DNA from 3 places in the Paenibacillus macerans genome. Region 2 is predicted to be linked to each of the others. Evidence: riboswitches for the same ligand, from Rfam matches in the RefSeq annotation. Region 2 holds a riboswitch; each other region holds the start of a gene.
What was found. A riboswitch is a leader RNA that binds a small molecule or an ion and turns the genes downstream of it on or off. The one in region 2 is predicted to bind cyclic di-AMP.
Positions count from the first base shown of each region.

Region 1: it holds a riboswitch for cyclic di-AMP, as region 2 does, so the genes downstream of both, DYE26_RS29845 (TrkH family potassium uptake protein) here and DYE26_RS06500 (3D domain-containing protein) in region 2, are expected to answer to the same signal.
Region 3: it holds a riboswitch for cyclic di-AMP, as region 2 does, so the genes downstream of both, DYE26_RS22550 (C40 family peptidase) here and DYE26_RS06500 (3D domain-containing protein) in region 2, are expected to answer to the same signal.

Region 1 covers NZ_UGSI01000002.1:1,469,623-1,472,897, forward strand. Annotated here, with positions in the region: gene DYE26_RS29840 (CPBP family intramembrane glutamic endopeptidase) at 1-722, opposite strand, end outside; cyclic di-AMP (ydaO/yuaA leader) riboswitch at 1,006-1,175, shown strand; gene DYE26_RS29845 (TrkH family potassium uptake protein) at 1,242-2,585, shown strand; gene DYE26_RS29850 (potassium channel family protein) at 2,609-3,271, shown strand.
Region 2 covers NZ_UGSI01000001.1:1,411,425-1,414,699, reverse strand. Annotated here, with positions in the region: gene DYE26_RS06505 (transposase) at 1-874, shown strand, start outside; cyclic di-AMP (ydaO/yuaA leader) riboswitch at 1,348-1,523, shown strand; gene DYE26_RS06500 (3D domain-containing protein) at 1,529-2,224, shown strand; gene DYE26_RS06495 (polysaccharide deacetylase family protein) at 2,304-3,134, opposite strand.
Region 3 covers NZ_UGSI01000001.1:5,063,959-5,067,233, reverse strand. Annotated here, with positions in the region: gene DYE26_RS22565 (4a-hydroxytetrahydrobiopterin dehydratase) at 1-233, shown strand, start outside; gene DYE26_RS22560 (c-type cytochrome) at 309-668, opposite strand; gene DYE26_RS22555 (GNAT family N-acetyltransferase) at 828-1,331, opposite strand; gene DYE26_RS22550 (C40 family peptidase) at 1,572-2,054, opposite strand; cyclic di-AMP (ydaO/yuaA leader) riboswitch at 2,059-2,200, opposite strand; gene DYE26_RS22545 (C40 family peptidase) at 2,447-2,917, opposite strand; cyclic di-AMP (ydaO/yuaA leader) riboswitch at 2,921-3,057, opposite strand.

The DNA.
Region 1 (3,275 bases), on a different contig from region 2:
AAGTAGCTTTCGAATGACGATACGGCGCCGTATTCGTAGCGGATATCGATCGTCGCTTGCGACTCCCCGAGCTCATCCCCCTTGATGCGATAGAGCAGACCGACATCGCCCTCGCCCGACACGCGCTCAAGGCGGGCTGGGTCAAAGCCGAACGCGGCCAGATAAGGCGCGGCCAGCCGCTCCTTCTCCTCCAGCGTCAAATCGCCCTCCCAGGTGCGCAGCGAGTCTGGCGTTTCGGTACCGTAGTCCAGCATCATCTGCTTTTTCGCATTGCTCGAGGAAACGATTTCCTCGAACCCGACCACTTTGCCGGTGGTCATGTGAACGTCGACGGTCAAAGCGCTAAACACATCGTTTGGTTCGTTGAAACGGACGCGAAATACGTCGTACGGAAATTGCTTGTCATACGTCTTCAGGAAAGGGGCGAGCAAATCCGCCTTCGTTAAATAACCGTACAGATCGGAGCGCGATTCATAGGTAACGAGCGCTTTTTCGGGATGACCGGCCAACTCGATGTTCAGCACCGACTTTGCAAATTCGATAGCTTTCGTTCTGGCCTGCGATTTGGCGATGACGTCATCCGACTGTTCCATCTGCAGCGTGTCGGAAGCGGTTGTCGGAAAAATCTGGACGATGAAGAAAATGACCAACCCGATCAGGGCCATCAGCCAAAGCGTTTTTGTCTTCAGCCTGCGGCTGGACGGTTTCATAGGTGAAAACATTACAAAACTCCTTTAAAATTTTTTGTTCTCAAGTATGATTTTGCGCGAAGTACATCACAGTAAAGATAACATAGTGGAATTTCCAACGCCAGTTGAAGGCAAAAATGATGAAAAGATGCAATAATCCCGTTATACCCTAGCATGGCTCAGATTGGACGGCAAGAAGATCGGGGATTTGCCGTTTCCAGCCCTTTTTCACTGTTTTTAATCAAAATGAACCTTTGTAGTGGAAGCCAATAAGGATTATAATCCATTTGACGAAAACGGAATGAAAACAATTGAAAAAATATTAAGGCCTAATTTCGATTTCGAAAACGGGGGAACCGATTTTTTTGGGGTGAATTTCGCGCGATTGTGGCGGCAGCCGGTATGGCTGCCTTGGTCGGGCGATTAGGGCAACTGTGCATGCCCGAATCCGTCAGCTAACCTCGTAGGCCTCCTGCAACAGGAACCAAACACCGAAAGGCATTGGATTTCCAGTGCTTTTTTCTTTTGTTCTTTTTTCACGACAACAATGGGGTGAATGAATTGTCTTTCAAAAAAATCAGCTTTTCCCCGCCGCAAATTTTGGTGTTGGGTTTTGCGCTCATCATTTTGCTGGGATCGCTGCTGCTGATGCTGCCGATTTCCAGTGCGGCCGGGGAGACGCTGCCGTTCGTCGACGCGCTGTTTACGGCGACTTCGGCGACATGCGTAACGGGACTGGTCGTCGTCGACACCGGGACCTATTTTTCCACGTTTGGCCAAATCGTAATCATGCTGCTGATTCAGGTCGGCGGACTTGGGTTCATGACCATGGCCACCTTGTTTTCGCTCGTGTTGAAACGGAAAATCTCGCTGAAGGACCGGCTGATCCTGCAGGAGGCGATGAACCAGAACACGATGGAGGGGATCGTCCGGCTGATCCGCAAGGTGCTGCTGTATTCGCTGGTCATTGAATCCTGCGCGGCGCTGCTGTTCGCGATTCGCTGGGCGTTTGACATGCCGCTGGGCCGGGCGCTGTACTTCGGCGTTTTTCACGCGGTATCCATGTTCAACAACGCCGGGTTTGACCTGTTTGGCGAATACCGGAGCTTGACGTTGTACGTGGCCGATCCGCTCGTCAACTTCGTGGCGATGTTTCTCATCGTGTCCGGGGGCATCGGGTTTATCGTGCTGTCGGACATCATTGATTTCCGGCGCCGCCGCAAGCTGTCGCTGCATTCCAAGGTGGTGCTGTCGATGACGTCGGCGCTGATCGTGGTCGGGGCCCTGGTCATATTTATATTCGAATTCACCAATCCGCGGACGCTAGCCCCGCTCGGCTGGGGCGGGAAATTTTGGGCCGCGCTGTTCCAGTCGGTGACGCCGCGGACGGCCGGGGCCAACACGGTCGATATCGGCGAGCTGCGGCAGGCTTCGCAATTTTTTATGATCATCCTGATGTTTATCGGGGCTTCGCCCAGCTCGACCGGCGGCGGGATCAAAACGACGACCTTCACCATTCTCGTCGGCGCGGTCATCTCCATGATCCGCGGACAGTCGGACCTCGTCCTGTTCCGCTACCGGATGGCCCAGGAACGTATTTTCAAAGCGGTCACCATCACGATGCTCGCTTTATTTCTTGTGGTGGCCGTCGCCATGGTGCTGTCCACGACCGAGGACGCCAGCTTCCTGAGCATTCTGTTCGAGACGACCTCCGCGTTCGGCACCGTCGGGCTTACGATGGGGCTTACCGGGAAACTAACGGTAATCGGCAAAATCCTCATCAGCTTTACGATGTTCGCCGGAAGACTCGGGCCGCTTACGCTAGCTTATGCGCTTGGACCGAAGAAAGGCAAGGAATTGTACCGCCATCCGGAAGGCAAAATGATTATAGGATAAGATAAGGGGACTTGAGATTAAACATGAAAATGCAGCAGTTTGTAGTCATCGGACTGGGCCGGTTCGGCTCCAGCCTGGCTCTGGAGTTGATGGACCTCGGGTATGAGGTGCTCGGGATCGACCGGGACGAAGAGGTGGTAAACGAATTGAGCGACCAGCTGACGCATGCCGTCGTGGCGGACGCCACGGACGAGGAAGTGCTGAAATCGCTGGGCGTCCGCAACTTCGACTGCGGGATCGTCGCGATCGGTAACGATATTCAGATGAGTATTTTGGCGGCGATTTTGCTCAAGGACTTGGGGATCAAAACCGTGGTCGCCAAGGCGCTCTCCGTCTTGCACGGCCGCGCGCTGCAAAAGCTTGGCGTGGACCGGGTTATTTTTCCGGAACGGGATATGGGCGTCCGCGTGGCGCATCAGCTCGTGACTCCAAATCTGCTGGATTACATCGAATTGTCCAAGGAATACAGCATCGTGGAAATGAACGTTCCCGCTTGCCTTGACCGGAAAAACCTGGGCGACATTAACCCGCGCGCCCGTTTCGGCTGCAGCATCGTGGCCATTCATCGCGACGGAAGCATCCTGGTGGCGCCTACCGCCATGGATCAGCTGCAAGAAGGGGACATTATGGTCATCATCGGATCGAAGAAAAATATCGAAGAGTTCGAGGAAGTCATTAACGAGTAATTAT
Region 2 (3,275 bases):
CCGTTTTAACAGCGAGCAGGACTGCATGGAGGCGCTGATCGCGATGAAGTGGCCAAGCGGCTTCGTCTGCCCGCGCTGCGCTTACACCCGGTGCAGCCGTCTGTCTTCCCGGCATATCCCTTTGTTCGAGTGCGGAAAGTGCAAGCATCAAACATCTCCTTTGGTCGGCACGATTTTTGAAGGAACGCATCTGCCCTTGCTCAAGTGGTTCGAGGCCCTGGATTTATTCCTGCTCCCGGGCGGCATCTCGGCGCTGCGGCTGAGCAAGGTGATCCGGGTCACCTACAAAACCGCCTGGTCGATGCTGCACAAAATACGTCATGCCGTGGGGGAGTTCGATGCCCGGGAGCTGCTCTCCGGAGACGTGAAGGTGAACAGCGATCAGTATGGGCGTAATCCGTCCCGGTGTCAGCTTTCGCATCCGTACGCCTCGGCGGTCGTAGCGGGATGCACGGTCACGGAGTCGGGCGAGCCGGAGCAGGTCAAAATCCGCCTGGTGCCGCATAAGCGGGGAGGCGAAAAGAGGGCAAACCGTCGCGATCTAACCGTGTTTATTGGCGGGCATGTGGATGTCCGTACATCGGCGGTGCAGTTGTTCTCTCAGGCCTTTCGGCTATATGCGCCCTTGCGGAGAGTGGTGAGAGAGGCGTGGGAATCGCTGAAGGGTACGTATGGAGCCTTGGGACTGAAGCATCTGCAGGCGTACCTGAACGAATACACCATACGCCGCCGGCTGCGCCTGTCCGGAGGACTGCCCGGAGCGGAAGAAACGCTGCGGCAGAAGTTGCTGCGCATGTGTGTGGCAATTCCGGCGATTCCTTACCGCCGGCTGATCGCACGCCAACCGAATCAGTCCCTTGCGGCTGCAGCCTGATAGAAATGATTGAACGCTACGGACATTGCACAAACGGATTCAGACTGCAGCAAGATCACGGTTTTTTCTTTTTTTCCGTTGTCTTGCCCCATTCTCCCGTCAGGTCTGCTTCACTTCACTTCTCCTAAACCTTCTTTTCCCGAACCTGGCTAATGATCTATGAACAGATTTATTGATCTCGAACATATCTGCTTTTCCCAAGCATATCTGCTTCTCCCGAACAACACATCTTCTTCTCTGCTTCCTGATCAAACGGGATAATCGTGCAAAGCCGTCCGGACAGCGGATGTTAATCTGCCGACCACCCCACCGGCCTTCCCTTTCCTCAAGATTGGCTAGAAGCTTGTTTGTACGTTACAACATGATGAGTTGTTACTTTTTTTACATGATTCCATAAATAAATAATAGCGGCAGAATGCGGGTTTGCGCGTTTTGGATACTATTTCCTGTCCAATTGGTTACAAAATTGTGATATATTTAGATAGCCAAAACCTGCCTCGGCAGGTGCGGGGGATGATTCAGCGAATAACGGAACGTTAAACGAAACGTGACCGGTTTTCTTGGGGTGAAGCGCTCGCATTGGGCGCCGGGGATAATCCTTTTTCCCGAATCCGACAACTAACTCCGCAGGCGTATAAAAGGAGGAAGAACAGCATGAAAAATCTCTTATTCTCGAAGATTGCAAAAACAACGTTGGTAGCCGCAAGTTTGGCGGCGGTTTTACAGACGGTACCTGTGCACGCGGATGCGGTACATACGACGGAAGAAGGAGATACCTTCTATCTGTTGGCCAAAAAGTACGGAGTCGGCTTGGAGCAATTGATGAACGCCAATCAGGGGATTGATCCCGGCAATATATACGAGGGGCTGAAGTTGATGATTCCGGAAATGGAGGCTCCCGAAGCGAAAGCAGCGGCGCCGGAATCGAACCAGGCTCCCGCGGCAAAGACGATGAAAGCCGACGCGGTGTCGGGGCCGACCGTATTGCCATCGGACAAAGTCGTCGAAGCCTGGGGCAAAACGTTTAATTATTCCCATACGATTCAGGTGAAAGCATCGGCATACTCGGCGGCCGCCGACGAAAACGGAAAATGGGGCGCGGTCGATTATTTCGGAAACCCGTTAAAGCTGGGCACGATCGCCGTCGACCCGGACGTGATTCCGATGGGAACGAAGGTACTGGTCACCGGATATAATCATGATGGCTTGCCGAAGCAGGCGTTTGTGGCCACGGCCAGCGATCAGGGGGGCGCGATCAAAGGCAACCGCATCGACATCTTCATTCCCGGCAGCGTCAAATCCGTCGAATCGTTCGGGTTTCAGGATGTCACCCTGTACGTGTTGAAGTAAATTCGTTTGCTTATATGTAGATCCAGTAAAGAAAGTGCGAGCGCTAGACCATTGGGTCTGATGCTCGCGCTTTTCTTTTTTATCTATACTTCGCCGTATTTAGCAATTCGGCCAAATCGACAAACTGGTAACCTTTGTCCCGCAGCGTTTGGATAATGTCCGGCAAAGCTTGGATCGTACCGTTTAAATTGGATCCTACTCCGCCGCCGGCATGAAAAAGAACGATCGAACCGGGCTCTATGGCGCCGAGCACGTTGTTTTCGACCTTGGATTTGTTCAGCCCTTTCCAATCCAGCGAATCCACGTTCCAGTTGACGATGGTGTAGCCGTTTTGCTTTGCCCATTTAATTTGCGGCTCCCGGATTTCGCCGTAAGGAGGACGGATCAGCTTGGGCCGGTACCCGGCGGTTTGCTGAATGATTTTTTCCGTACGCAAAATTTCCGTTTGAAATTGCTTGAGCGACCGTTTTCCGAAATTCGGGTGGCCAAAGGAGTGATTGCCGATCAGGTGGCCTTCCCGGCGTATCCGTTTTACCAGGGCAGGGAATTTTTTGGCCCGGTTGCCGACAATAAAAAAGGTCGCCTTCACACCTTCCTTCTGTAAAATGTTTAAAATTTGCGGTGTAAATCTCGGATCCGGCCCGTCGTCAAACGTCAGCGCCACTTGCTTGACCTCAGGTCCGCGAAATTTGAACGTTTCGGAATATTTGCGCCGAAGCTCGCTTAAATCGGCCGGCTTCGGTTTGGCGTCCGCCCGGGCGGCTTGAGCTTTTGCTTCCTTGTCGCCGGGCTGCAGCGCAGCAGCCGCAACGCGGGACGTTTCGGAAGAAACCGATACGACGGGCATGCTGCCCCCGATTACTGCGAGAATGAAAACGGAAATCAGGAAGTTTCTGAACAGGGTAGTCAACATTTTTCCTCCTTCGTCCGGGTACTGTTATGATTTGGTATGCCCATCTTTAACGGGATTTATAAAGACACAATTATGAAAAACATCACAGACGTTCTTCCCGAAAAATTGCATCCTTTGATGAAGCAGACGTAAGGAAGA
Region 3 (3,275 bases), 3.7 Mb from region 2:
GACGATGGATCTTCCGCAAATATACGTTCTCCAATTTTATGAAAGGCATTGCTTTCGTGGATGAGGTGGCTGCGATTTCGGAAGCGTTTAATCATCATCCGTTTATTACGATCGACTATAAAACCGTGACTCTTCGGCTGACTTCATGGGAAGAAGGCGGAATTACGGCAGTGGATATTAAAGAAGCGCAGCAATATAACGAGGCGTTCGAGAAAATGCGCGCCGCGGATTAGGCTAGGCAAAAAACGCCCGCCGGAAACGCTCAAGTTTCCGGCGGGCGTGCTTTTCATGTGCCGTTATTTTTGCCGTTATTTTTTCTCCGCGAGCCACATCGCGACGTTGGCAATTTCTTCATCCTTGAGCCGATCCTTGAAGGAAGGCATCATTCCGCCTTTGCCTTTGGTGATAATGCCGTAAAGCTGGTCTGCCGTCAGTTCTGCGCCGATCTTTTGCAGATTCGGTCCCGCGCCCCCTTGCAACTGATCGCCGTGGCAGGTGATGCAGTTTGCTTTTACGGTGGCTTCGGCTTGTGCCGCATTCATCGTAATTTCAGGCAATTGCGGTTTGGCTTCCTTGGCGGCCTGCTCCCGGCTCGGCAGGGTGAACATCAATACGATGGCCATAGCGCAAGCCACGAAGAACAATCCGCTCATGATCCACTTTTGCATTCCAATCGCCCCTCCTATGTAAGCTACCTTTTCCATTATAACGGAACATGCCGCTCGATCATAGTCTTTGTGTCAAAAATAGGAACAATTCCGTCGTGATTGCGGTAAAGTTTGTAATAAACTTCATAGCAAGTCCGATCTAATGGATCGGGAGCATTTTTAGGATGAGGGGTGAGACCCTCGATACACCATGCAATAAAAAGGCTTGGAGATGCCGCCAGGGGTCATTTTGTCGTAAAGGTCCGTGATGGTGAAGCCGGCCTTTTGATAAGCGCGAATCGCCCGGGTGTTCCACGTCAGCACTTCCAAATCGATCTCATGGCCCGGTTTCCGCCGCAGCGCCTCCTCGACGATCGCCGTTACAAACCGTTTGCCGAGCCCTTGTCCGCACAATTCCGGCTTCATACCGATACCGAGCCGCGTAACCCTTTCCAACGGGAAATATTGGGCAAATCCGGCGAGTTCTCCGTTCTCGTCCAGCACGGACACGTATTGCTCCGCTCTGATCGCCGGGTTGCCGAATTCGACATCGAGCGCTTTCATTTGTTCCCAAGGAAGCCAGCTGTAAACATCATAGGGAGAATCGTACCGCCAGGTGCAGATTTCTGCGCCGTGGCTCTCTTCCATGGGAACGATGCGAAACTGAACAATCGGTTTATCCATTGGGATCCTCCTTTAAAAACGGCATTCCTATTACCCTCACTCTAACGGGATTTACTTGACTTGTAAAGGTTCTGCCGTCTCTCGGACACCTGTGGATTTATGGAAATCAACAAAAAATCGGTAACCTTTTGGCGTGTCGCTTCGTTATATAGATAGGGATGAAAAAAACCGCAAGCCAATTCCGAAGATAAGCTTACGGCTGACAGGTCATGCGGAGCGAAATTAAGCGCCGGCGGAGGTTCAGGATTCCGCGGCGTATACGGAATAACCGTATTTGCTGAGCACCCGCTTCGCGCCAACGAAGCGGTTCTGGTAATAACTGCTGCTCAATTTGTCGATCCGGATTCCTTTGGATGAAGAGGCATGGGCAAATTCTCCGTCGCCAACGTAGACGCCCACATGCGATACTTTTCCGCCACCCAGGGTGTTAAAGAAGACAAGATCGCCGGCTTGCAGCTTGCTTTTTGATACCGGAGTTCCTACCTTGTATTGGGCCGTGGATACGCGAGGAAGCGTAACGCCCATTTGTTCGAACACATACCGCGTAAACCCGGAGCAATCAAATCCGGCCGTACTGGTGCCGCCGTATTTGTAAGGCGTGCCGTACACGGAATTGACGATGTTGGAGAGCGACGTTTCCTGCTCGTCCGCAAAGGCGCTTCCCGTTCCCAGACTGAAACATAGAGCCAAACTCGTTACCGCTGCTGCTAAAGTCTTTCTCAAGATGTCTAACTCCTTCCAAGGCCTGCGAGGTTAGCTTAAGGATTCGGTTGAAGGCTCCCTATGATCCCTTTGAAGCGGGATCAATTCACCCTGACTGATGTGGTTCCCCCGTTTCCCGGGTGCGGGGAATTCGGCAGTTTCATGTAGTATGCACCCAAAAACGACGTCACAACAAAAATTACAAAGTTGTTACTATTTCTGTTGGTCATTTTACCAAAGTGGGCCAACATTGGCAAGTTTCCCGGCAAAAAGGATGCTTTTGGCCTGTGTGAGGAGCGGAGTGATCTGGGTATTGATTCCTAAGGGGGATCATCCGTAGACAGGAAAAACCCGCAGGAGACGTGGTATCCCAATCATCCCTGCGGGTTTGTCGAATTCGTTATGGATTGCGACTACTGTTCGGCTGTCACAGCTTCAAATTTCTCGGAGCTCATAATGCGCTTAGCTCCAACATACCGCTTCTCGTAGTAACTTTCGCTCAGTTTGCTGATGACAACTCCTTTGGAAGAAGAGGCATGCGCAAATTTGCCGTCGCCGACATAAATACCAACATGAGATATGCCATCGCCGGAAGTGTTGAAGAACACCAGATCGCCTGCGATTAATTCATCCTTGGAAACGCTTGTTCCCATCTCAAATTGGGAGCCCGATTGATGAGGAAGATCGATGCCGAGCTTGTTAAATACATACATCGTAAATCCGGAGCAATCAAAACCGGACGTTGTTGTTCCGCCTGCGGAGTAAGGAGATCCGAGGCCTTCTTCAATGGCGCTGTCCAGTTTGGAATCCGCGAAAACGCTGCCGGTTCCGATCGTGAAAAGCAATGCAAAACTTACTGCTGTTACGGTCAAACGCTTTTTCAAGAATTATGCTCCTTCCAATGCCTACGAGGTTAGCTTAAGGATTCGGTTGAAGGTTCCCTATGATCCCTCGCTTACGAGATCAATTCACCCAAAGTGGTTCCCCCGTTTCCCCGGCGCAGGGAATTCGGCTTTGATTTCTCACCTGATAAGACTTATTCGACGTAACTTGCTATTTTCCTGCCAAAGATGACAAAAATAATTACAAAACTGTTACTGAAATTGTGTTGCTGTTATTTTAACAAAGACAGGGATCATTTGGCAATGGTTAATTCGCGAGACTAAGAGGGGAAAACCTGACACAAGGCCTTCGCAAAGTCGCGGAGGCCTTGTGCCGTAAAGGTTTCAGAGAGATGAAAAA